DNA from 3 places in the Kaistia sp. SLG-1 genome. Region 1 is predicted to be linked to each of the others. Evidence: riboswitches for the same ligand, from Rfam matches in the RefSeq annotation. Region 1 holds a riboswitch; each other region holds the start of a gene.

Region 1 (7,863 bases):
GGCGAGCCGCTCGCCGGCAATGTCGTCGCGCTGATGTATGCCGGCGGACAATATCTGGAGAACTATGCCGAGCGCCGCGCCCGCCGCGAGATGATGGCCCTGCTCGGCCGGGTCGCGCGCACGGTGATGCTGCACACCGCCGACGGCCTTGAGGAAGTGCCGATCGAGGACGTGACGCCCGGCGATCGGCTGCTGATCCGACAGGGCGAGGTGCTTCCGGTCGACGGCACCGTCGCCAGCGAAAGCGCCGTCATCGACACCTCGGCGCTGACCGGCGAATCCCTCCCCGTCACGCTCCAGCGCGACGACGAGGCCCTGAGCGGCACGACGGCGATCGGCGCACCCTTCGATCTTATCGCACTTCGTCCGGCGGCCGAAAGCGCCTATGCGGCGATCGTCCGCCTCGTCGAAGAGGCCGAGAGGACCCGCGCCCCGGCGGTCCGCATGGCCGATCGCTATGCGCTGTGGTTCCTCGCGCTGACGCTCGCTCTCGCCGGCGGTGCCTGGATCTGGACCGGCGACCCGATCCGCGCCCTCGCCGTGCTGGTCGTGGCGACGCCCTGCCCGCTGATCCTCGCCGTCCCGGTCGCGATCATTTCCGGCATTTCGCGCGCGGCGAAGCTCGGCGTGCTGGTGAAGGGCGGCGGCGCGCTCGAAGCCCTCGGCCGCGCCCGCATCGCCGTGCTCGACAAGACCGGCACGCTGACGCGCGGCCATGCCGAACTCTCCGACATCTGGACCGCGCCGGGCTGGCAGCCGGACGAGATCCTCCGGCTCGCCGCCTCGCTCGACCAGGCTTCGACGCATGTCATGGCGGATGCCCTGATCCAGGCGGCGCAGGCGCGATCGCTGAAGCTGACGGCACCGACCGACGTCCAGGAAACGGCCGGCGCCGGCCTCGTCGGCACGATTGACAACCATGTCGTCGCCGTCGGCGGATCGGCCTTCGCGCGCAGCCACCTGAAGCCGAGCGCCGGGATCTGGAAGCCGGGCTTTCCCGGCAGCGCGGCGACGATCGACGTCGTCGTCGACGGCACGCTCGCCGGCACGCTCGTCATGGCCGATCCGCTGCGCGCCGACGCGGCCACCGTCATAGAGCGCCTGCGCGCGGCCGGCATCGCGCGCATCGTTCTCGCCACCGGCGACCGCGCCGCCGTGGCGGAGCCGGTGGCTCGCCGGTTGGCGATCGATGAGCTCAAGGCCGATCTGACGCCGCAGGGCAAGGTCGACGTCGTCACCGCCGCCCGCGCGGCCGGCCCGGTGATGATGGTCGGCGACGGCGTCAACGACGCGCCGGCGCTCGCCGCGGCCGATGTCGGCGTCGCCATGGGCGCGCGCGGCGCCGCCGCTTCGTCGGAAACCGCCGACGTCGTGCTGCTGGTCGACCGGATCGATCGCCTCGCCGACGCGATCGGCGTGGCGCATCGCTCGGCACGCATCGCGCTGCAAAGCGTGGTCGCCGGCCTCGGCCTCTCGCTGATCGCGATGATCGTGGCGGCGTTCGGCTATCTGCCGCCGCTGCAGGGGGCGCTGCTGCAGGAAGCGATCGACGTCGCCGTGATCCTGAACGCGCTCAGAGCCTTGCGAGCCTGAGCCCGCAAGGCGTTGATCTGAATAAACTTTCCGAAATGGCCGCACCGGAATAATTCTCCGGCGCGGCCAGCTTGAGCCGGCGCTACTCGGCCGCCTCGACGAAGCGCGAGCGCAGCTCCCTCGCCGCCGCGACCATGTTGACGAGCGCCGGGCGCACTTCATCCCACTTGCGGGTCTTGAGGCCGCAGTCGGGATTGACCCAGATCTGCGAGACCGCCAGGCGCTCGGCCGCCTTGTCGAGCAGCTCCGTCATCTCCACCACCGCCGGCACGCGCGGCGAATGGATGTCGTAGACGCCCGGGCCGATATCGTTCGGATAGCGATCGCTGACGAAGGCTTCGAGCAGCTCCATCTTCGAGCGCGACGTCTCGATCGAGATCACGTCGGCATCCATCGCCGCGATGGCGTCGATGATGTCGTTGAACTCCGAGTAGCACATATGGGTGTGGATCTGCGTCGCGTCGCCGACGCCGGAGGCGCAGATCCGGAAGCTCTCAACCGCCCAGTCGAGATAGTGCCCCCATTCGCCGCGCCGCAGCGGCAGGCCCTCGCGCAGAGCCGCCTCATCGATCTGGATCATCCGCGCGCCGGCCTTTTCGAGATCCTGCACCTCGTCCCGGATGGCGAGCGCGATCTGGCGGCAGGCGACGCTGCGCGGAACGTCGTCACGCACGAAGGACCAGTTCAGGATGGTCACCGGGCCGGTGAGCATGCCCTTCATCGGCTTCTCCGTGCAGGACTGGGCATAGCGCCACCACTCGACCGTCATCGGCTCCGGCCGCGACACGTCGCCGAACAGGATCGGCGGCCGGACATAGCGCGAGCCGTAGCTCTGCACCCAGCCGGACTTGGTGAAGGCGAAGCCTGAGAGCTGCTCGCCGAAATACTGCACCATGTCGTTGCGCTCGAACTCGCCATGCACCAGCACGTCGAGCCCAATCTCTTCCTGCCAGCGGATGGCCGCCTCGGTCTCCCGGCGCAGGAAGGCCTCATAGTCTGCCGGGGCCAGCGCTCCCTTGGCATGCGCCGCCCTCGCCTTGCGGACCTCCGGCGTCTGCGGGAACGATCCGATCGTCGTCGTTGGGAAAACCGGCAGGTCGAGCACCGACTGCTGCAGCGCGTGACGCTTGGCGAAGCCGCTTTCCCGCTGCGCCAGTTCGGCGGTCACGGCCGCCGTCCGCGCGGCGACCGCCGCGTCGTGCACCTTGGGCGAGGTGGCGCGGGTCGTGGCCGCCAGCGCCGAGGCGCCGATCGCCTGCGCCACGCTCGCCCGTCCGCCGGCCAGCGCCCGGCCGAGCGTCGCCAGCTCGTCCATCTTCTGGACGGCGAAGGCGAGCCAGCTCTTCAGCTCGGGATCGAGATCGGTTTCCTGCTCCAGGTCGATCGGTACGTGCAGCAGCGAGCAGGACGCCGCGATCTGGACATGATCCAGGCCGCGCCGCGCGACCACCGGCTCGAGCCGATCGAGCAGATCCGCGAGATTGGCGCGCCAGATGTTGCGGCCGTTGATGACGCCGAGCGAAAGGACGAGGCCGCTCGGCGCCTTCGCCAGAACGGCGTCCAGCTGCTCCGGCGCGCGGACGAGATCGACATGCAGACCCGCGACCGGCAGTTCGACGGCGGTGTCGAGATTGTCGCCGAGCGCGCCGAAATAGGTCGCCAGCATCAGCTTCAGCCGGGGCTGCGCATAGGCGAACATGCCATAGGCGACGCGGAGCGCCTGACGGGTCGCGTCATCGAGGTCGAGCACCAGACAGGGCTCGTCGATCTGCACCCAGTCGGCGCCATGGGCGGCCAGGCGGCGCAGGATCTCGACATAGACGGGGAGAAGCGCCGGCAGCACCGTCAGCGGATCGAGGGTCGGATCCTGGCTTTTGCCGAGCTTCAGATAGCTGACCGGCCCGAGCAGGACGGGGCGGGTGTGGTAGCCGAGCGCCTTCGCCTCGAGGAATTCGTCGAGCGGCTTGGTCGAGGCGAGCGTGAAGCGCTGCCCGCTCGTGAACTCTGGCACCATGTAGTGATAGTTGGTGTCGAACCATTTCGTCATTTCGAGCGCCGGAACGCCCGACGCGTCGTGATGATGGTGGCCGGCGCAGGCGGGATCCGGCGCATGGCCCTCACTGCCGCGCGCCATGGCGAAATAGGTGTCGAGCGGCACCTCGCCGCCCTTCCAGCCGTAGATCTCCGGGATGGCGCCGACCATGACGCTGGTGTCGAGGACATGGTCGTAGAGCGAGAAATCGTTCGACGGGATGCTCGTGATCCCGAGCGCGTGCTGGCGCGCCCAATTGGCCGCGCGCAGGCCGGCGGCGCTGGCGAGCAGGTCGTCGGCGCTCGACTGGCCGGACCAGTAGCTTTCGAGCGCGGTCTTGAGCTCGCGGCGCGGACCGATCCGCGGCGTACCGAGCGTGCTGACAGGAAGCGTGAGAGAAGACATCGGCTTAACCCCAAATGTTTGGGGGCAAAGGCCGAGCGGACGCATGCGTGAGTTCCCCTCGGCGACGGGCCGGCGGGCGCAGGCGCACCACCGGGACACCCCGCCCAGGGACGTTATGAGGTCGAGGCAGGTCTCCTGGCTCGCGGGTCTCCGCCCTGGTCCGGCCTTCCCGAAGCCTTGCGGCTTCAGTGGCAGAATTGGACCCGGGCTCGCCGCTCACAGTTGCGGGGGCAGCTCCGGCATTGCCACGCAGAGCGCGACGCACCGGATTCCCTCTTAGCTCCGACGCCGCCAGAGCGGGCCGGAGAACCACGACGCCCCAGTCCTAGGCTCCAGCCCGAGGCCCGTCAAGCGCGATATAAAGATATCCTTATATCAGCATGCGGTCGTGACGGCGTGCTACTGGAACGCCGCCGCATAGACCTCCGGCTTGAAGCCGGCCAGCAGGCGGCCGTCGCCGAGATCGAGGATCGGACGCTTGATCATCGAGGGCTGCGCCTGCATCAGCGCAATCGCCTTCGCCGCGTCGAGGTCCTGCTTGTCGGCGTCGTCGAGCTTGCGGAACGTCGTACCGGCGCGGTTCAGCACGGTTTCCCAGCCCAGCTCGCCGACCCAGCGATCGAGATGCGCCCGGTCGATGCCCTCGGCCTTGTAGTCGTGAAAGGCGTAGGCGATGCCCTTCTCGTCCAGCCACGTCCGGGCCTTCTTCATCGTGTCGCAGTTCTTGATGCCGTAGATCGTCACCGTCACGCCGTCTCACTCCTTGCCTGCCTGGCGACCCGTCCGGAGCGCCATCGATTCCCTTCCCGGATCATAGTGATCTCCGCGAAGCCATCGACCGGAAGTCAGCCTGCTTGCACAAAAGAGCGGTCGCAATCCGTGTGCGGCCATGCGCCCTGCCCGGCCGGCGTTGACCTGTCGTCCGCCCGCCGAATATAGCTAGCCTTCATTATAATTAATATGGATTCACACTTGCTCGCTCAAAGGCTTCCGGTCGCCGGGATCGCCGTCGCGCCGCGCTCCGGACCTTTACAGGGCGGGATCGCCGGCGCGCGCGCAAAACTGCCCCGCCTGGCGCTGCTGGTCGCGCTTGGCGCCGCGCTCGGCGGATGCGTGGTCGTCGGCCCGGACTATGAGAAGCCGTCCCTGAGCCTGCCGGCGAAATGGGGAAGCGCCACCTCGGCGAAGGCCGCGAAGCCGCCGGAGCTCGCGGAGTGGTGGAAGCGCCTCGGCGATCCCATGCTCGACGGGCTGATCGACGAGGCGGTCGCCGGCAATCTCGACGTCGCCAACGCCAAGGCGAAGGTGCGCGAGGCGCGCGCCAGCTACCGCCAGAGCGTCGGAGCGCTCTTCCCCGACGTCAATGGCAGCGGCTCGGCGACGCGGAGCAAGAGCCTCGGCGACGTCTCCAGCCAGTTCCGCGCCGGGCTCGACTCCAGCTGGGAGCTCGATCTCTTCGGCGGCAACAAGCGCGGCGTCGAGGCGGCGCGCTATGGCATGGACGCGGCCGAGGAAGATCTGCGCGCGACGCTCCTGACGCTGATCGGCGACGTCGCCTCCAACTATGTTTCGGCGCGCGGCTACCAGGCGCGCATCGCGCTGGCGAAGCGCACCGCCGCGTCGCAGCGCCAGACGGCGGCGATCACCCGCAACAAGTTCGAGGCGGGCGCCGCCACCGCCGCCGACGCCGCGACGGCCGCCGGCCAGGCGAGCAGCACGGAAGCCGGCATCCCCTCGCTGGAAACAGCCTATGCCCAGACGGTGCACCGCCTCTCCGTGCTGACCGGACGGCCGCCCTCGGCGCTCGCCGAGCGGATGAAGACCGCGAAACCCGTTCCCGCGCCGCGCCTTCCGATCCCGACCGGAATTCCGGCCGATATTCTGACGACGCGGCCCGACGTGCGCCTCGCCGAGGCGCAATATGCGCGCGCCACCGCGCGGATCGGCCAGGCCGAGGCGGCGCGCTATCCGAGCGCGAGCCTCACCGGCAACATTGCCACCAACGGCGTCAAGCTCGGCGATCTCGGCAAGAGCTCGACGATCAGCTGGTCGTTCGGCCCGACGCTTTCCGTCCCGATCTTCAATGGCGGCCAGCTCAAGGCGGCCGTCGACATCGCCGAGGCGCAGCGCGACCAGAGCTTCATCGCCTATCGCGCCAGCGTGCTGGCGGCGCTCGAAGACGTCGAGAACGCCATCGTCGCGCTTGCCCAGGATCGCATCCGGTCCGGCAAGCTGGCCTCGGCCGCCGCATCCTACCGCGAGGCGAACCAGGTCGCCCAGGCGCTGTTCCAGTCGGGATCGTCGAGCTTCCTCGACGTGCTGACGGCGGAGCGCTCGCTCTATTCCGCCTCGGATTCGCTGATCGAGAGCCGCGTCGCCATCGCCACCGACTACATCGCGCTCAACAAGGCGCTCGGCGGTGGTTGGAGCGGCGCGGTCGACAGCTCGAAACCCGAGATCGTCGATACCGGCACGGGCCCGCACCTTGCCCGGCGGTAGTCGCCCCGCCGCCGCCCTTCCTTCCAACGCCGCCTGGCAGCGCGTCGCGCGCGCCGAACGCGTTGCCCTCCAGAGCTTCAGAAAACGGCCCGCATGAACAAGAAACCCCGCCGCCGGTCCCGCCTCCTCCTTCTCGTCATCGCGGTTCTCGTGCTGGCCGGGGCCGGCTACGCCTATCGCGCCAATTTCAGCCGCGCGCAGACCCCGCCGATGATGACGGCGCTCGTCTCGACCGGCACGGTCGAGGAAAGCGTGCTGGCGACCGGCACGCTGAAGCCGTCGAAGCTCGTCGCGGTCGGCGCCCAGGTTTCCGGCCGGGTGACGGCGCTCAAGGTCGAGCTCGGCCAGCAAGTGGCGAAGGGCGCCCTGATCGCGGAGATCGATTCCGTCACGCAGGAAAATGCGCTGCGCACCGCGCAGGCTTCCCTCGCCAACATCCGCGCCCAGCTCGTCGAGAAGCAGGCCTCGCTGCTCCTGGCCGAGCAGACGCTCGCCCGGCAGAAATCCATGCTGGAAAAGAACGCGGTATCGCGGGCGGATTTCGAGACGGCCGACGCCAACGTCAAGACGACGCGCGCCCAGATCGAGGCGCTCGACGCCAGGATCATCGAGGCCGAGGTCGCGGTTTCGACCGCCGAGGCCAATCTCGGCTACACGCAGATCACCGCGCCGATCGACGGCACCGTGCTCGCCATCGTCACCCAGGAAGGCCAGACGGTGAACGCGGCGCAATCCGCCCCGACCATCGTCATCATGGGCCAGCTCGAGGTCATGACGGTCAAGGCAGAGATCTCGGAAGCCGACATCGTCAAGGTGAAGGCCGGCCAGCCGATCTATTTCACCATCCTGAGCGATCCGGAACGCCGCTATGAGACGACGCTCGACGCGATCGAGCCGGCGCCGGAATCGATCCGCAGCGACAGCAGCTTCAGCACCTCCTCGACGGCGGGCAGCTCCGCCTCGAGCTCCGCCGCGATCTACTACAACGGCATCTTCCACGTCCCGAACGATGACGGCCGGCTACGCACCTACATGACGGCGCAGGTGCATATCGTGCTCGGCCGGGCCGAGGACGTCGTGGTCGTCCCCGCGGTCGCGCTCGGGCCCCGCAATGCCGACGGCACCTATACGGTGCGGGTGCTCGAGGGCGACAAGGTCGTCCCCCGCAAGGTCGAGATCGGGCTGAACGACAAGGTCATCGCTGAGGTCCGCTCTGGCCTGAACAAGGGCGACCGGGTCGTCACCGGCGAAGGATCGGACGCGTCGGCGGGCGGCGCGCGCCGCTTCCGCGGCGGGCCGATGGGATTCTGAGCCGATGCATGCCCCTCCGGCCG
Region 2 (7,863 bases), 1.7 Mb from region 1:
GAGCTTGTAGTGCAGCTCGTTCAGGTAGGGCAGCTGGTTGCCCGCCTCATCGACCTTCCAGTAATAGGGATTGCGGCGCATGACGATGATGTCGTCGGGGCGATATTCGACCGGCGCCCAGGCGCCCATCACCGGAATGTTCAGATATTCCGGCGGGAAGGCGTTCTTGTACTGCGCGTAGGTGTTCTTCGAATATTTCGGATGCTGCGGCTTCAGGATATGCGCCGGGCCGGGGCAGAAGGTGCCGTAGCCCATCTGGTAGAGATACTGCTTCGGGAAGGCTTCCTTGAAGGTCCAGATCAGCGTGTAGTCGCCATCGGCCTTCAGCGTCGTGCCCTCGCCGAACGAGGCCGGCGTGGCGCCGTTCAGCGGCGTGACGTTCGGATCGTTGACGTTGTCTTCCCAGTAGAACATCGCATCGGCGGTGGTGAAGGGCTGGCCGTCCGACCATTTCGCGCCTTCGATCAGATGCATGGTCAGGGTGTGACCGTCTTCCGACCATTCCCAGCTCTTGGCGAGGTTCGGCAGCGGCTGCAGCTCGTCGGCCCGGATCTGGAACAGCGGGCCGGAGCGCGTCAGGCATTCGGAGAGGCCGATGTCGATGCCGCCCCAGCCCTGGGTCTGGCCGGCGGTGTAGTTCCAGCCTTCCGGCCGGCCGCCGATGACGTGGCGCATCGTGTCGCCATAGACGCCGATGCCGTCGACGGTGTTGCCCTTCTTGTAGACCATCGGCTCCTTCGGGAGCCGGTCCTTGACCGCCGGCAGCTTGCCGGTCGCGACGAAGTTCTTCGTGACCCAATCGGGCTCGTGATATTCGGGCAGCGCCTTGAATTCGAGGATGTCGTTCACGCCGACATAGTCGATCTTGCCCTGGGCATCGAATTTCGGCGGATCGGGCGGCGTGACCGGCGGCTTGACCTGGGCGAGGGCGGCCGAGACCGAGACCCCGAGCAGCAGGCTGGCGGCGCTGAGCGCCAGAACGGAATTCTTCATGCTTCCTCCCCTTTGAACGGTGCCGGCGCAGGCGCCGCACCCTGTCGTTCTCGTTTCGCTGAGCCGCCCGTCCTCGTGTTTCTCCCGGGCGCCATGGCGCATTGCGATCCGGCCGGTGGCTCCTCCCGCCGGCCGGATCGTTCCTTGAGGGCCGGGGCTAGCCGGCCGCGTTTTCCATCGCCCGTTCGGCGCGCACCGTCTCGATGCCGCGCACCTCGCGCCGCGCCGCGCCCTGCCAGTCGCGGGTAGCGACCGTCTTGCGGGCGAGCCGCTCCTTGGCGCCGTCGATGGCGTGGGCGTATTGCGGCAGCCAGCGCGCCTGGGCGACCAGCATCTCGTCGACCATCTGCCAGACTTCCTCGGGCGAGCAGATGGCGCCGACCAGCGGGTCGTGCAGCACGGCGAGCTTCAGGAGCTCGACATCGCCGGTGACGGCGGCGTGCACCGCCATGCGCTGGACGTTGATCGACGACACGCAGGTCGCCGCGCAGGCCTCGGGCAGGCGGATGCCGGCCGCCATGTTGAGGCCGAAGCGGTCGACGAAGCCGGTCGACTCGATGATCGCGTCCTCCGGCAGATTGGCGATGATGCCGCGGTTTCTAACGTTGAAATGGCCGCGATAGACGCGTCCCGTCTCCAGCGCCTCGATGATGTGGCTGGCATGCTCGTTCGAGCGCTTCTTCGGATCGAGCGTCTTGCCGGCATCCTCCAGGAATTTCGGGAAGTCGGTCTCGAACCAGTTGCGGGTCTCGGTCGAATGGCGGAGATAGCCACCGGTCTCGCCGTGGATCCAGTTCGACATGTCGATCCAGCGGTTGATCTCATCCGGACGCTTCCGGTACCAGGGCAGGTACTCGGAGAGATGGCCGTTGCTCTCGGTCGAATAGAAGCCAAAGCGCTTCAGGACGTCGATGCGGACCTTTTCCTGCTGCGAATAGACGGGATGGCGCTCGAAGGCGGCGATCAGCTCGTCCTTGCCGATCTTGCGGCCGCGGAAGCGGATGTCGACGAACCAGGTCTGGTGGTTGATTCCCGAGCAGATGAATTCGAGTTCGCTCTCGTCGGTCGCGCCGAGCACCTCGGCGATCTGCTCGCCGCCATGCTGCACGCCATGGCAGAGGCCGATCGTGTCGACCTTGCCGTATTCGGTCGCCGCCCAGGTGTTCATCGCCATCGGGTTGGCATAGTTCAGGAAGCGGGCGCCGGGCTCCGCGACTTCGCGGATGTCCTTGCAGAAATCCAGGATGACCGGGATGTTGCGCTGGCCGTACAGGATGCCGCCGGCGCAGATGGTGTCGCCGACGCACTGGTCGACGCCGTATTTCAGCGGGATGCGGATGTCGTCGGCATAGGCCTCGAGGCCGCCGACGCGGACGCAGCTGATGACATAGCGCGCGCCGGCGAGCGCCTCGCGCCGGTTCGTCGTCGCGGTGATCTTCGTCGGCAGCTTGTTGGCCTCGACCACGCGATCGAGGATCTGCCGCACCATGGCGAGATTGTGCTCGCTGATGTCGGTCAGCGCGAACTCGACCTCGCGCAGTTCCGGCACCGAGAGAATGTCGGAGACCAGCTTCTTGGTGAAGCCGACGCTGCCGGCGCCGATGATGGCAATCCTGAAACTAGACATGGCGTTTGCGGGGTTCCTCGGGGGCGGTCGTCGCGCTGGCGGCGCGGGTCCTGGCGCATTCCGGACGGGTACGCCGCATCGGGGCAATTCCACGGTTCCGGGCGGGAAACGGCAGCTTTGGGTGGTATTGGCTCATCCGGCTGCTCTTTTTCGATCGCTTATTCGCTCTGCGCGAGGCTAGTATGCGCGAGGATTCACGGCGTTCCAGAGAGAATTTGTGCTTTCATGGGTAATTCTGTGCTCGGCAAACTGGCCGCGAGAGCGCCGGTCATGCGCACCGTCTCGCTGCCGCGCGGCCGGCATCGCCTGCACACCATGCCGACCAGCACGGGCTACGAGATCCGCACCGATCAGAGTTATGTCTGGGACGGCCGCAAGCGCGGCCAGACGCCGTTCACGGTGCTGCAGCACACGGTTTCCGGCGTCGGCCGGCTGCGCTACGAGCGGCGCGACTACCGGCTGACGGCGGGCGAGACCATGCTCGTCCTGGTGCCGCACAGCCATCGCTACTCGGTCGAGGCCGGCGACCGCTGGGAATTCTTCTGGATCTCGATGAACGGGCAGGAGGCGCTTCGCATCCATCGCTCGATCCTCTCCGCGACCGGGCCGGTGCTCCGGCTGCGTCCCGAGACGATCGAGCATCTCGCCGATTGCAGTTTGCGCCTGATCGACGGCGGCGAGACGCCGGGCGCGGCCTCGGCCATCGCCTATGAGGCGGCGATGGCGCTCTATGACGACGTGTTCGGGCCGCATGGCGATTCGCGCGTCGATGGCGGCGCCATCCAGCGCGTCGTCGACCACATCCTCGCCAATCTCGACCGGCCGCTCCCGGTGCAGCAGCTGGCCGAGATCTCCGGGCTGAGCCGGGCGCATTTCTCGCGCCTGTTCACGGCGAGCGAGGGCATGCCGCCGGCCGAGTTCGTGCTGCAGGAGCGGATGCGCCGCGCGGCGCGGCTGCTCGCCGGCCAGCCGGAGCTCTCGATCAAGGCGGTGGCCGTGCTGGCGGGCTTCGACGATCCCAATTATTTCGCCAAGGTGTACCGCCGCTTCTTCGGCACCAGCCCGACCGAGTTCCGCACCACCGGCATGTATGCGAGCGCAGGCTGAGAGCGGCGGCGCGGAATTTCCACAGTTGCGATTTGGCCGCGCCGCTTTGGAATTCGCGGCGGGCGCCGATTCGCAATCCCTGTCAACAACAACTATATATTGACGTCTAGGGCGCGAAAGCGTCTACATCTGCGTGTCGAGGTGCCTTGAGTCGTGTGGCTTGGGGCTAAGAGGGAATCCGGGGCGTCGTTTCGCGGCGTAACCGGAGCTGCCCCCGCAACTGTAAGCGGCGAGTTTCCGTCCGGAGAGACCACTGGGGCCGAGAGGTGCCGGGAAGGTGGACGGAGCGACGACCCGTGAGCCAGGAAACCTGCCCCGACAGCATTGAAACGTCCTCGGGCGGGGTGTCCCGGTGGAGCGCTGGATCGTGTGCGGCCCTTTTCCGGGGCCGTTCGTCCTGTTCGCTTCCGCTCGGCCTTTGCTCCCAACATTTGGGCTGAAGCCGATGTCTCTTGTTCTCGATTCCGATCGCAGCGCGCCGGCCGCTCCGGCCAATGGTAGCCCCGCGCCCAAGACGGCCGCCGCGCCGAAGACGGCCAAGGCCGCCGCGCCGGCCTTCCACGTCATTCGCCGCAACGGCTCGCTGTCCGATTTCGACGCCGCCAAGATCACCGTCGCGCTGACCAAGGCGTTTCTCGCCGTCGAGGGCAACAGCGCCGCCGCGTCGCGCCGCGTGCACGAGATCGTCAGCGACCTGACCGACCAGATCGTCGCGGCGCTGACCCGCCGCGCCGGCGCCGATCGCGTGCTGCATATCGAGGACGTGCAGGACCAGGTTGAGCTGGCGCTGATGCGCGGCGAGCACCACAAAATCGCCCGCGCCTATGTGCTCTATCGCGAGGAGCGCGCCCGCGCCCGCCGCGCCGCCGCCGAGGCGACCGTTCCCGCCGCCCCCGTCGTGCAGGCCGCCCTCCAGGTGCGCGGCGCCGACGGCGTTCTGCGCCCGCTCGACGAGGCGCGCCTGAAGCTCGTCATCGACGAAGCCTGCGCCGGTCTCGCCGATGTCGACGCGAGCGCGATCCTCGCCGAGACGCGCCGCAATCTCTATGACGGCATCTCGCCGGCCGAGTTGTCGCTCGCCCCCGTCATGGCGGCGCGCACGCTGGTCGAGAGCGAGCCGAACTACGCCTTCGTCAGCGCCCGCCTGCTGCTCGACATGCTGCGCGCCGAAGCGCTCTCCTTCGTGCATGGCACGGCGATCCAGTCGACCCAAAGCGAGATGGCGACGCGCTATGCCGAGTATTTCCCGGCTTTCGTCCGCGCCGGCATCGAGCATGAGCTGGTCGATCCCGAGCTCGGCCGCTACGACCTCGTCCGGCTCGCCGCGGCGCTGAAGCCGGAGCGGGATCTGAACTTCCAGTTCCTCGGCCTGCAGACCCTCTACGACCGCTATTTCCTGCAGACCGGCGGCACCCGCATCGAGCTGCCGCAGGCCTTCTTCATGCGCGTCGCCATGGGCCTGGCGCTGCGCGAGATCGACCGCGAGACGCGGGCGATCGAGTTCTACGACCTGCTCTCGTCCTTCGACTTCATGGCGTCGACGCCGACGCTGTTCAATTCCGGCACGCTGCGCGCCCAGCTCTCGTCCTGCTTCCTGACGACGGTGCCGGACGATCTCGACGGCATCTTCAAGTCGGTGAAGGACAATGCGCTGCTGGCGAAATATTCCGGCGGCCTCGGCAATGACTGGACCCGCGTGCGCGGCCTCGGCGCTCATATCAAGGGCACGAATGGCGAGAGCCAGGGCGTCGTGCCGTTCCTGAAGGTGGCGAACGACACCGCGATCGCCGTCAACCAGGGCGGCAAGCGCAAGGGCGCCGTCTGCGCCTATCTCGAGACCTGGCACGTCGACATCGAGGAGTTCCTCGATCTCCGCAAGAACACGGGCGACGACCGCCGCCGCACGCATGACATGAACACGGCCAACTGGGTGCCGGACCTGTTCATGCAGCGCGTCGCCGAGGACGGCGTCTGGACGCTGTTCTCGCCGGACGAGGTGCCGGATCTGCACGATCTCTACGGCCCCGAGTTCAAGCTCGCCTACGAGGCCTATGAGGCGCGCGCCGTGCGCGGCGAGCTGCGCGTGTCGCGCCAGGTCCGCGCCACCGATCTCTGGCGCCGCATGCTGACCATGCTGTTCGAGACCGGGCATCCGTGGATCACCTTCAAGGATCCCTGCAACATCCGTTCGCCGCAGCGCCATGCCGGCGTCGTGCATTCGTCCAACCTCTGCACCGAGATCACGCTCAACACCTCGAATGACGAGGTCGCGGTCTGCAATCTCGGCTCGATCAACCTCGCCCATCACGTCGATGCGGAAGGGCTTGATCTCGACCGTCTGGCGCGCACCGTGCAGACGGCGATGCGGATGCTCGACAACGTCATCGACATCAATTTCTACACGATCCCCGAGGCGCGCCGCTCCAACCTGCGTCACCGCCCGGTCGGCCTCGGCCTGATGGGCTTCCAGGACGCGCTGCAGGCACTGCGCATTCCCTATGCCTCGGAAGCCGCCGTCCGCTTCGCCGACGAGAGCATGGAGGCGATCTCCTTCCACGCCATCTCGGCCTCGACCGACCTCGCCGCCGAGCGTGGCCGCTATCCGAGCTTCGACGGCTCGCTGTGGTCGCAGGGCATCCTGCCGATCGACTCGGTGGAGCTGCTGGCCGAGGCCCGTGGCGGCCTCGATCTCGACCGCTCGACCGTGCTCGACTGGGAAGGCCTGCGCGAGCGGGTGAAGACAGTCGGCATGCGCAACTCGAACACCATGGCGATCGCGCCGACGGCGACGATCTCCAACATCTGCGGCGTCGCGCAGTCGATCGAGCCGGCCTACCAGAACCTCTACGTCAAATCGAACATGTCGGGCGACTTCACCGTCGTGAACGCCGCACTGGTGCACGACCTCAAGGCCCGCGGCCTCTGGGACGAGGTGATGGTCTCGGACCTGAAGTACTTCGACGGCAGCATCGGCCCGATCGATCGCATCCCGGACGATCTGAAGGCGCTCTATGCGACCGCCTTCGAGATCGATAGCGCCTGGCTGATCGAGGCGGCGGCGCGGCGGCAGAAGTGGATCGACCAGGCGCAGTCGCTCAACCTCTACATCGCCAATCCCTCGGGCAAGAAGCTCGACACGCTCTACCGGCTCGCCTGGCAGCGCGGCCTGAAGACGACCTATTACCTGCGTTCGCGCTCGGCGACGCATGTCGAGAAGTCGACGCTGAAGGGCACGGACGGCAAGCTCAACGCCGTTTCGGCTGTCATCGCCACGGCGCCGGCGGCCGCGCCGATCGTCGTGCCGGCCGCGATCAAGCCGGCCCCGCAGCCGATCGCCATCCCGATCGGCGAAGCCTGGGGCCAGGCGTGCTCGATCGACGATCCCGACTGCGAAGCCTGCCAGTAAGGCGAGGGCGTCCGAGCCCTCCCATGCGGGAGGGCTCAAGTCGCCGGGTGTTGGGACGGAGTTGCGGCAATGGTCTTCACCTCTCCCATGGGGAGAGGTCGGCCCGCCAGGGCCGGGTGAGGGGATCCGTCCTCTCCGGAGATGCCTCAACCCCTCACCCGCCGGCTTCGCCGTCGACCTCTCCCCATGGGAGAGGTGAAGAAGAATCCCTTGGTCGCTTCCTTTGGAAGACGCCATCCGAATTTCAAGGAGTTGACCATGCTCGATTGGTCCGAATCCAACGCCGCCGCGCCGAAGGTCCCTGTCGGCGGTGATGTTTCCGCCGGCGACGCCACCGGCCTCGGCGCGATCGACCGCGCCGGCGGTCGCGTCTCCGTCGACGACAAGGCGATGATCAATTGCCGCGCCGACGTGAACCAGCTGCTGCCGCTCAAATATCGCTGGGCGTGGGAGAAGTACCTCGCCGGCTGCAACAATCACTGGATGCCGACCGAGGTCTCGATGCAGGCCGACATCGCGCTCTGGAAGTCGAAGGACGGGCTGACCGAGGACGAGCGCCGCGCCATCAAGCGCAATCTCGGCTTCTTCGCCGCTTCAGAGTCGCTCGTCGCCAACAACATCGTGCTGGCGATCTACCGCCACCTGACCAATCCGGAATGCCGGCAGTATCTGCTCCGCCAGGCGTTCGAGGAGGCGGTGCACACGCACACCTTCCAGTACATCGTCGAGA
Region 3 (7,863 bases), 410 kb from region 1:
TTCGTCTCCGCCCATTTCGTGGCGCTGCCCGGCCAGGCCTATGGCGCCGGCACCATGCCGCGGCTGATCGGCTGGTGCGCCATCCTGCTCGGCGGCTTTATGATCGCGACCAGCCTCCGCCATCTGCCGCGCATGTTGAAGCCGCATCTCGCCGACTGGGTCCGCAAGCCGCGGCTGGCGCTCTCGGCACTGGCCTCTCTCGCCGTGATCGTCTTCTACATCCTGTTCGCCGACGCGCTCGGCTTCATCCCGACCAGCTTCCTCGCCCTGACGGCGCTGATGCTGCTCTTGCGCACGCGCCCGCTGACCGCGGTTCTCGCCGGCGCATTGACGACGCTCGCGGTCTATTACGGCTTCTCGCGCATGCTCATGGTGCCGCTGCCGCGCACCGAATTTCTCTCGTTCCTGGGGTGACGCATGCTGATCTTTGAACAGGCCGCGGCCCTCGTCTTCCAGCCCTATGTCCTCGGCGTCATCCTGGCATCCGCCGTGTTCGGCATGCTGGTCGGCGCCATTCCGGGCCTGACCGCCACCATGGCGACTGCTCTGCTGGTGCCGATGACCTTCTTCATGGAGCCGGTGCCGGCGATCGCGGCGATCGTCACCGCGACCGCGATGGCGATCTTCGCCGGGGATATTCCGGCGGCACTCCTGCGCATGCCCGGCACGCCCGCCAACGCCGCCTATGTCGACGACGCCTACAAGATGACCCATTCCGGACGCGGCGACGAGGCGCTCGGCGCGGCGCTCGTCTTCTCGGCCATCGGCGGGCTGTTCGGCTCGATCGTGCTGATGACACTGGCGCCGGCGCTGGCCGAGGTGGCGCTCCGCTTCAGCTCGGAGGAATATTTCTGGCTGGTGCTGCTCGGCCTCTCCTGCGCCGTCTTCGTGACGCCGAGCTCGCCGACGCGAGGGCTGATCTCGCTGCTGTTCGGGCTCTTCATCGCCACCATCGGCATGGAGAACCCCTCGGGCGAGCCGCGCTTCTCCTTCGGCAATCTCGAGCTGATGGCCGGCATCCAGTTCATCCCGGCGATGATCGGCCTGTTCGCGGTGTCCGAAATCCTGCGTTCCGTGACCGCGACGATCCCGCGCCAGAAGATCCCGCGCTCCGACGGCCAGGGCATCTTCAGGACGCAATGGCTGAACCTGAAGAAGTACCCGGTGCAGACGGCGCGCGGCAGCATCACCGGCACCGCGCTCGGCATCCTGCCCGGCGCCGGCGCCGACATCGCCGCCTGGATCTCCTACGCGATCTCCAAGCGCTTCTCGAAGCAGAAGGAAAAGTTCGGCAAGGGCCATGTCGAGGGCCTGGTCGAGGCGGGCGCCTCGAACAATTCCGCCGTCAGCGGCGCCTGGATCCCGGCGCTCGTCTTCGGCATTCCGGGCGACTCGATCACCGCCATCGTCATCGGCGTGCTCTACATCAAGGGCATCAATCCCGGCCCGACGATCTTCATCAACGACCCGCAGTCGATCTACGCCATCTTCATGGTGTTCATCCTGGCCAACCTGATCATGCTGCCGCTCGGCTGGCTGGCCATCAAGGGCGCGCGGCCGATCCTGTCGATCCCGACCACGATGCTGATGCCGATCATCCTGATCTTCTGCATCGTCGGCGCCTTCGCCATCAACAATTCGATGGCCGGCGTCGTCATGATGCTGATCTTCGGCATCATCGGCTTCTTCATGGAGGAGAACGACATCCCGATCGCGCCGGCCATTCTCGGCATGGTGCTGGGGCCGATGCTGGAGCAGAACTTCATCACCTCGATGATCAAGGGCGACGGCAACTTCCTGCACTTCTTCGAGCGGCCGATCGCGGGCGGCCTCGGCGTCTTCACCATCGCCATATGGCTGGTGCCGCTGGCGATGCTGCTGCTGCGCCGGCGGAAAAAGAGGACGGTCACGGCCTGAGCCCGAGGCCGTCGCCACACAAGGATTTCCGCCGGCTCTCGGGCCGGCGGAAGCCGTTTCGAGGCGGGGTGTGGCTCCGCCATGCGTTGCAATCCCGCCTCCTTCCTCCACATAAGAACGAGGGATGGAGCGTCCGCGTCACTGGGGACCGCGCCGTCGCAAGGACGAAGAAACCAGCTCGAACCAAGCGGAGACGCCGGTCGCATGCCTTCCATTCGCCTCGGCAAGAAGACGATTTCCCTGCCCAGGAGCCGCACCGCGCGCGTCGCGGTGGGGAGCGGATTCGTGGTCGGCGGCGCCCTCGGCTTCCTGCCCGTGCTCGGATTCTGGATGCTGCCGATCGGGCTGATCGTCCTGTCCCATGATTTCCCGCGCGTGCGGCGCCTGCGCCGGCAGACGGAAGTGGCGCTTCTGCGCCGTTGGGCGCGGTTTCGCAACAAGGCCGCGCCCTCGGCCAAATGAGCGCCAGCTTGCGCTTCCAGTGCATTCAATCTAGCGTGATTTCGCGTCGGTTCCCCCGATGGGCCACAGGCTCAGGGGGATGAAATGGGAATTCGGTACGGAAGGACCCCTAGCGGGATTCCAAGTCCGGAGCTGCCCCCGCAACTGTGAGCGGCGAGCGACCTCGCGATGGCCACTGGGAAACCGGGAAGGCGTCGAGGAAGCAGCGACCCGCAAGCCAGGAGACCAGCCAGCGCCTCATACCAGCAAGCCGTCGGTGGGACGGCTAAGGAGACGCTATGACCAATTTCTCGAAGACCGCTGCCCAGGCGACCTCGATTGCCGTCGGCGGCACGGAGACCGACGCCGCCGCGCGCATCGTGCCGGCGCTGTTCGCGATCGCCTTCGGCCTCGTCCTGTTCGTCGGCACCGGCTTCGCCGCGCCGAGCCTGATCCACAACGCGACGCATGACACACGGCATTCCCTCGGCTTGCCCTGCCACTGACGCCTGAGGGATCCACATGTTCAAGACGATCATCCTGAGCGCCTTCGGCGCAGGGCTTGCCGTGGGCGTTGCCCTTTCCGTCGTGCAGGCCGTCACCACCGAGCCGCTGATCCTGCACGCCGAAACATTCGAAAACGCCGAGCCGGCCACTGCCGCCGCCGTGCCGCATGAGCATGCGGCGAACGAGGCGCATGCGGGCGAGACTGCTGCGGCTCCGGCCGCAGTCGAGGCCGCCGCTCCGGCACATGAGCACGACGAAGACGCGTGGTCGCCTGCCGACGGCTTCGAGCGTTCCGCCTATACCTTCCTCGCCAATCTCCTGGTCGGCGTCGGCGTCTCGGCCGTTCTGCTCGGCCTGATGTCGATCCGCGGCGGACAGATCGACGCCCGCACCGGCGTGCTCTGGGGCGTCGCCGGCTTCTTCGCCGCCTCGCTGCTGCCCTCGCTCGGCCTGTCGCCGGAGCTTCCGGGCACTGCCGCCGCCGAGATCACCTCGCGCCAGGTCTGGTGGCTCTCCACCGCCGCCGCCTCGGCCATCGGCCTCGCGCTGATCGTCTTCAGCCAGTCCTGGCTGCTGAAGGTCGCCGGCCTCGTCCTCGGCGTCCTGCCGCATGTGATCGGCGCGCCCGTGCCGCCGACGCTGGAGGCGTCCTATCCGGCCGGCCTCGGCGGGGAATTCGTCGCGGCATCGCTGGTCGTCAGCGCGCTGCTCTGGGTGCTGTCCGGTCTGTTCTCCGGCTGGCTCTACCAGCGTCTCGCACGGGCCGCATGACACCGTGACCGCCCCCGCGCCCCGCACGGCGCTGATCCTCGGCGGCGCCCGCTCCGGCAAGAGCCGCTTCGCCGAGGCGATCGTGATCCGCACCCGTCTTCCCGCCACCTATCTCGCCACCGCCGAGATCCGCGATGCTGAAATGCAGGCGCGGATCTCGACGCATCGCGAGCGGCGTGGCGGCGACTGGACCACGGTCGAGGAACCGCTGGAGCTGACCGACCGCGTCGCCGCGCTCGCCGATCCCGGCCGCGTGCTCCTCGTCGATTGCCTGACGCTCTGGCTCTCCAATCTGATGGAGGCCGAGCGCGACATCCCGGCCGAGGCCGCGCGCCTCGCCGACGCGCTTCGCGGCGCGCGCGGGCCGGTCGTCCTCGTCTCGAACGAGGTCGGCTCCGGCATCGTGCCGATGAATGCGCTCGCCCGCCGCTTCGCCGACGAGCAGGGGCGGCTGAACCAGACGATCGCCGCCGCCGTCGAAACCGTCTTCCTCGTCGCCGCCGGCCTGCCGCTGCGGCTGAAACCCAATCCCGATACGGAGTTCGCCCTGTGACCGCCCGCATTCCCGCCACCATCGTCACCGGCTTCCTCGGAGCCGGCAAGACGACGCTGATCCGCAACCTGATCGCCGACGCGAAGGGGCGCCGCATCGCGCTCATCGTCAACGAGTTCGGCGACATGGGCTTTGACGGCTCGCTGCTCTCCGATTGCGGCGTCGACGATTGCAAGCCCGACAGCATCGTCGAGCTCACCAATGGCTGCATCTGCTGCACCGTCGCCGACGACTTCCTGCCGACCATCGAGGCGCTGCTGGCGCGCGAGAACGCGCCGGATCACATCGTCATCGAGACCTCGGGCCTGGCGCTGCCGCAACCATTGGTCCGCGCCTTCACCTGGCCGTCGGTTCGCCACCGCGTCACCATCGACGGCGTCATCACCGTCGTCGACGCCGAGGCGGTCGCCGCCGGCCGCTTCGCGCATGACGAAGAGGCCGTGGCTGCCCAGCGCGCCGCCGACGACTCGCTCGATCACGAGGATCCGATCGAGGAACTGTTCGAGGACCAGCTCTCCTGCGCCGATCTGATCGTCTTCTCGAAGACGGACCTCGTCGACGCGAAGCAGCTTGAGGAAGTCGCAGAGATCGTCGCCCGCGATGCCCGCAAGGAAGCGCGCGTGGTTCACGCGACCGCGAGCGGCCTACCGGCCGAGATCCTGCTCGGCGTCGGCGCGGCGGCCGAGGACGACGCTTTCGAGCGCAAAAGCCATCACGACCTCGAAGGCGAGGAGCACGACCACGACGATTTCGACACCTTCATCGTCGATGTCGCCGAGCAGGCCTCGATCGAGGCGCTGGCGTCGCGCGTCCGCGCCGCCATGGCGGAAGCGAACGTGCTGCGCATCAAGGGCAGGGCGGCTGTCGCCGGCAAGGCGGCGCCCGCCGTCGTGCAGGCGGTCGGCCCGCGCGTCGACACCTATTTCGCGCCGGGCGGCAATGCCGGCCGTCTCGTCGTGATCGGCGAGCGCGGGCTCGACCGCGCCGCCATCGCCGCGCATTTCGCGGGCTAAGATCATGCATCTCGTCGCCGGAGAGATGGAGCGGATCGACGATGGCGGCAGCGCCGTCGATCTCGACCAGTCGCCCGGCGACATCGTCATCCTGTCGGCCGCCGATACGGAGCTCGCCGCCTTCGCGGCGGCCTTCGCATCGACGCCGGAAGGGCCGTCGCTGCGCCTCGCCAATCTGATGCAGCTGACGCATCCCTATTCGGTCGATCTCTATCTCGAGAAGACGGTCGCGCAGGCAAAGCTCGTCTTCATCCGCATGATGGGCGGCGTCGGCTACTGGCCCTATGGGCTGGAGGCGATCCGCGCGCTCTCCCGCGCCGGCGGACCTGAGATCGCCGTCGTGCCCGGCGAGGATCGCTGGGATCCGGCGCTCGAGGCCTATTCGACCGTCGCGCCCGAGATCGCGCATCGGCTGTGGCGCTATTCCGCCGAAGGCGGCGCGATCAATATCGGCCGCGCGCTCGCCTATGCGCGCCATGTCGTCGGCGGGGGCGAAGCGCCGCCGGAGCCGCAGGTGCTTCCCGAGGTCGGCTTCTACCGTCCGGGCGAGGGTGTCGTCACGGAGGCGCTGCGGCCCGAGGATGCCGGCCGGCCGGTGGCGTTCCTCACCTTCTACCGCTCGGTCATTCCCGGCGGCTCGACCGAGCCGATCGACGCGATGGTGGAAGCGCTCGATCGCGAGGGCATCGCCACGGTGGCGATCTTCGCCTCCAGCCTGAAGAACGAGGAAGCGGCGGCCTTCGTCGACAGAGCTTTTGAGGATCTGAAGCCTGCGATTGTCCTCAACGCCACCGCCTTTGCGATTTCGCGTCCCGGTCGGGCGCATGAACCGACCGTGCTCGACCGGGCCGGAAAGCCGGTTCTGCAGCTCGTCTTCGCCGGCACCAGTCGCGAGGCGTGGCTCGAATCCACGCGCGGTCTCGGCCCGCGCGATCTGATCATGAATGTCGTGCTGCCCGAAGTGGATGGCCGCATTCTGACCCGCGCCGTGTCCTTCAAGGAAGAGGTCGAGAGCGACGGCCGCACCGACAGCCGCATCGTCGTCTACCGCGCCGACCGCGAGCGCATCGCCTTCGTGGCGGCACAGGCGGCCAACTGGGTGCGGCTCGCGGCGAAGGAGCCTGCCGATCGGAGGATCGCGCTCGTCCTCTCCAACTATCCCGATCGCGACGGCCGCCTCGCCAACGGCGTCGGCCTCGACACGCCGGAAAGCGCCGCCCGGATTGCTTCCGCCATGAAGGGGGCCGGCTATGCGCTGGAGGGATTCCCGGAGACGGGCAGGGCGCTGATGGAGCTGCTGCTCTCCGGCCCGACCAACGCGCTGGCGAAGCGGATGGAGCTTCGGGAAGAGGGGTCCGTTCCTTCACCTCTCCCAGGGGGAGAGGTCGGCCCGGAGGGCCGGGTGAGGGGTTCAGACCTGTCCGTTGAAGACGCAACCCCTCACCCGCCGGCTTCGCCGTCGATCCCGGATCAAGTCCGGGACAGGCTCTCTCCCTCTGGGAGAGGTGAAGAGATCGCGCTTTCCCTCGCCGACTACCGCGCCTTCCACGATGCGCTGCCGGAATCCGTCCGCGACGCGCTTGCCAATCGCTGGGGCGAGCCCGAGGTCGATCCGTTCTTCGCCGAAGGAGCCTTCCGGCTCGCCATCCATCGTTTCGGCAATGTCGTCGTCGGCATCCAGCCCGCGCGGGGCTATGGCATCGATCCGAAGGCGACCTATCACGATCCCGACCTCGTGCCGCCGCACCACTATCTCGCCTTTCATGCGTGGCTGCGGCAGAGCTTCAGCGTTGATGCGATCGTGCATGTCGGCAAGCACGGCAATCTCGAATGGCTGCCGGGCAAGGCGCTCGGCCTGTCGAATGCCTGCTGGCCGGAGGTCGTGCTGGGACCGACGCCGCTGATCTATCCCTTCATCGTCAACGATCCCGGCGAGGGCGCGCAGGCGAAGCGCCGCGCCTCGGCGGTGGTCGTCGATCACCTCATGCCGGCGCTGACGCGGGCCGAGGCGCATGGCGCCTTCGCCGAGATCGAGACGCTGATCGACGAGTACCATCTGGCGCTCGGCGCCGATCCCCGCCGGCGCGACCATCTCGAACGCGAGATTTTTGATCAGGCGGTGCGCCACGGCATCGACCGCGACCTCGGCATCGGCGTCGATGCCGACGCCGGTAGCGCGCTCCGCGCCATCGACGCGCATCTCTGCGAGATCAAGGAGCTGCAAATCCGCGACGGGCTGCACATCTTCGGCAGTTCTCCGATCGACGAACATCGCCTCGATACGCTTGTCGCTATCGCCCGCGTGCCCCGTTCTGGCGGTCGCCCGGAGGACGGCTCACTGCACCGCGCGATCTCAGCCGATCTCGGCCTCGACGATTTCGATCCGCTCGCCTGCGATCTCTCGGCCGACTGGGAGGGCACGAGGCCGGACGCGCTTGCCGACATGACCGATGCGCCCTGGCGCACCAATGGTGACACGGTCGAGCGCATCGAGATTATGGCCAAGGACATCGTCGCCTCGGCCCTGCTGTCCCCCACAAGGGGGGAGAGAGCCCTGCCGACGTCCGGCCCTGCCGCCGCGCCCGTCCTCGATTGGATCGTGCGGGAACTGGCCCCAGCGCTTGACCGCTGCGGGGCTGAAGAAATCGCCGCCGTGCTGAC

What was found. A riboswitch is a leader RNA that binds a small molecule or an ion and turns the genes downstream of it on or off. The one in region 1 is predicted to bind cobalamin.
Region 2: it holds a riboswitch for cobalamin, as region 1 does, so the genes downstream of both, AC6HZP_RS22770 (ribonucleoside-diphosphate reductase subunit alpha) here and metE (5-methyltetrahydropteroyltriglutamate--homocysteine S-methyltransferase) in region 1, are expected to answer to the same signal.
Region 3: it holds a riboswitch for cobalamin, as region 1 does, so the genes downstream of both, AC6HZP_RS12630 (CbtB domain-containing protein) here and metE (5-methyltetrahydropteroyltriglutamate--homocysteine S-methyltransferase) in region 1, are expected to answer to the same signal.

What each region holds. Positions count from the first base shown of each region.
Region 1 covers NZ_AP048544.1:3,198,641-3,206,503, forward strand. Annotated here, with positions in the region: gene AC6HZP_RS14535 (heavy metal translocating P-type ATPase) at 1-1,593, shown strand, start outside; gene metE (5-methyltetrahydropteroyltriglutamate--homocysteine S-methyltransferase) at 1,676-4,030, opposite strand; cobalamin riboswitch at 4,139-4,359, opposite strand; gene AC6HZP_RS14545 (ArsC family reductase) at 4,430-4,780, opposite strand; gene AC6HZP_RS14550 (efflux transporter outer membrane subunit) at 5,072-6,529, shown strand; gene AC6HZP_RS14555 (efflux RND transporter periplasmic adaptor subunit) at 6,623-7,840, shown strand; gene AC6HZP_RS14560 (MacB family efflux pump subunit) at 7,845-7,863, shown strand, end outside.
Region 2 covers NZ_AP048544.1:4,895,811-4,903,673, reverse strand. Annotated here, with positions in the region: gene AC6HZP_RS22785 (ABC transporter substrate-binding protein) at 1-993, opposite strand, end outside; gene AC6HZP_RS22780 (alpha-glucosidase/alpha-galactosidase) at 1,151-2,620, opposite strand; gene AC6HZP_RS22775 (AraC family ligand binding domain-containing protein) at 2,846-3,727, shown strand; cobalamin riboswitch at 3,850-4,058, shown strand; gene AC6HZP_RS22770 (ribonucleoside-diphosphate reductase subunit alpha) at 4,173-7,133, shown strand; gene AC6HZP_RS22765 (ribonucleotide-diphosphate reductase subunit beta) at 7,392-7,863, shown strand, end outside.
Region 3 covers NZ_AP048544.1:2,787,644-2,795,506, forward strand. Annotated here, with positions in the region: gene AC6HZP_RS12615 (tripartite tricarboxylate transporter TctB family protein) at 1-414, shown strand, start outside; gene AC6HZP_RS12620 (tripartite tricarboxylate transporter permease) at 418-1,917, shown strand; gene AC6HZP_RS12625 (hypothetical protein) at 2,122-2,379, shown strand; cobalamin riboswitch at 2,410-2,627, shown strand; gene AC6HZP_RS12630 (CbtB domain-containing protein) at 2,658-2,864, shown strand; gene AC6HZP_RS12635 (CbtA family protein) at 2,881-3,636, shown strand; gene cobU (bifunctional adenosylcobinamide kinase/adenosylcobinamide-phosphate guanylyltransferase) at 3,641-4,189, shown strand; gene cobW (cobalamin biosynthesis protein CobW) at 4,186-5,202, shown strand; gene cobN (cobaltochelatase subunit CobN) at 5,207-7,863, shown strand, end outside.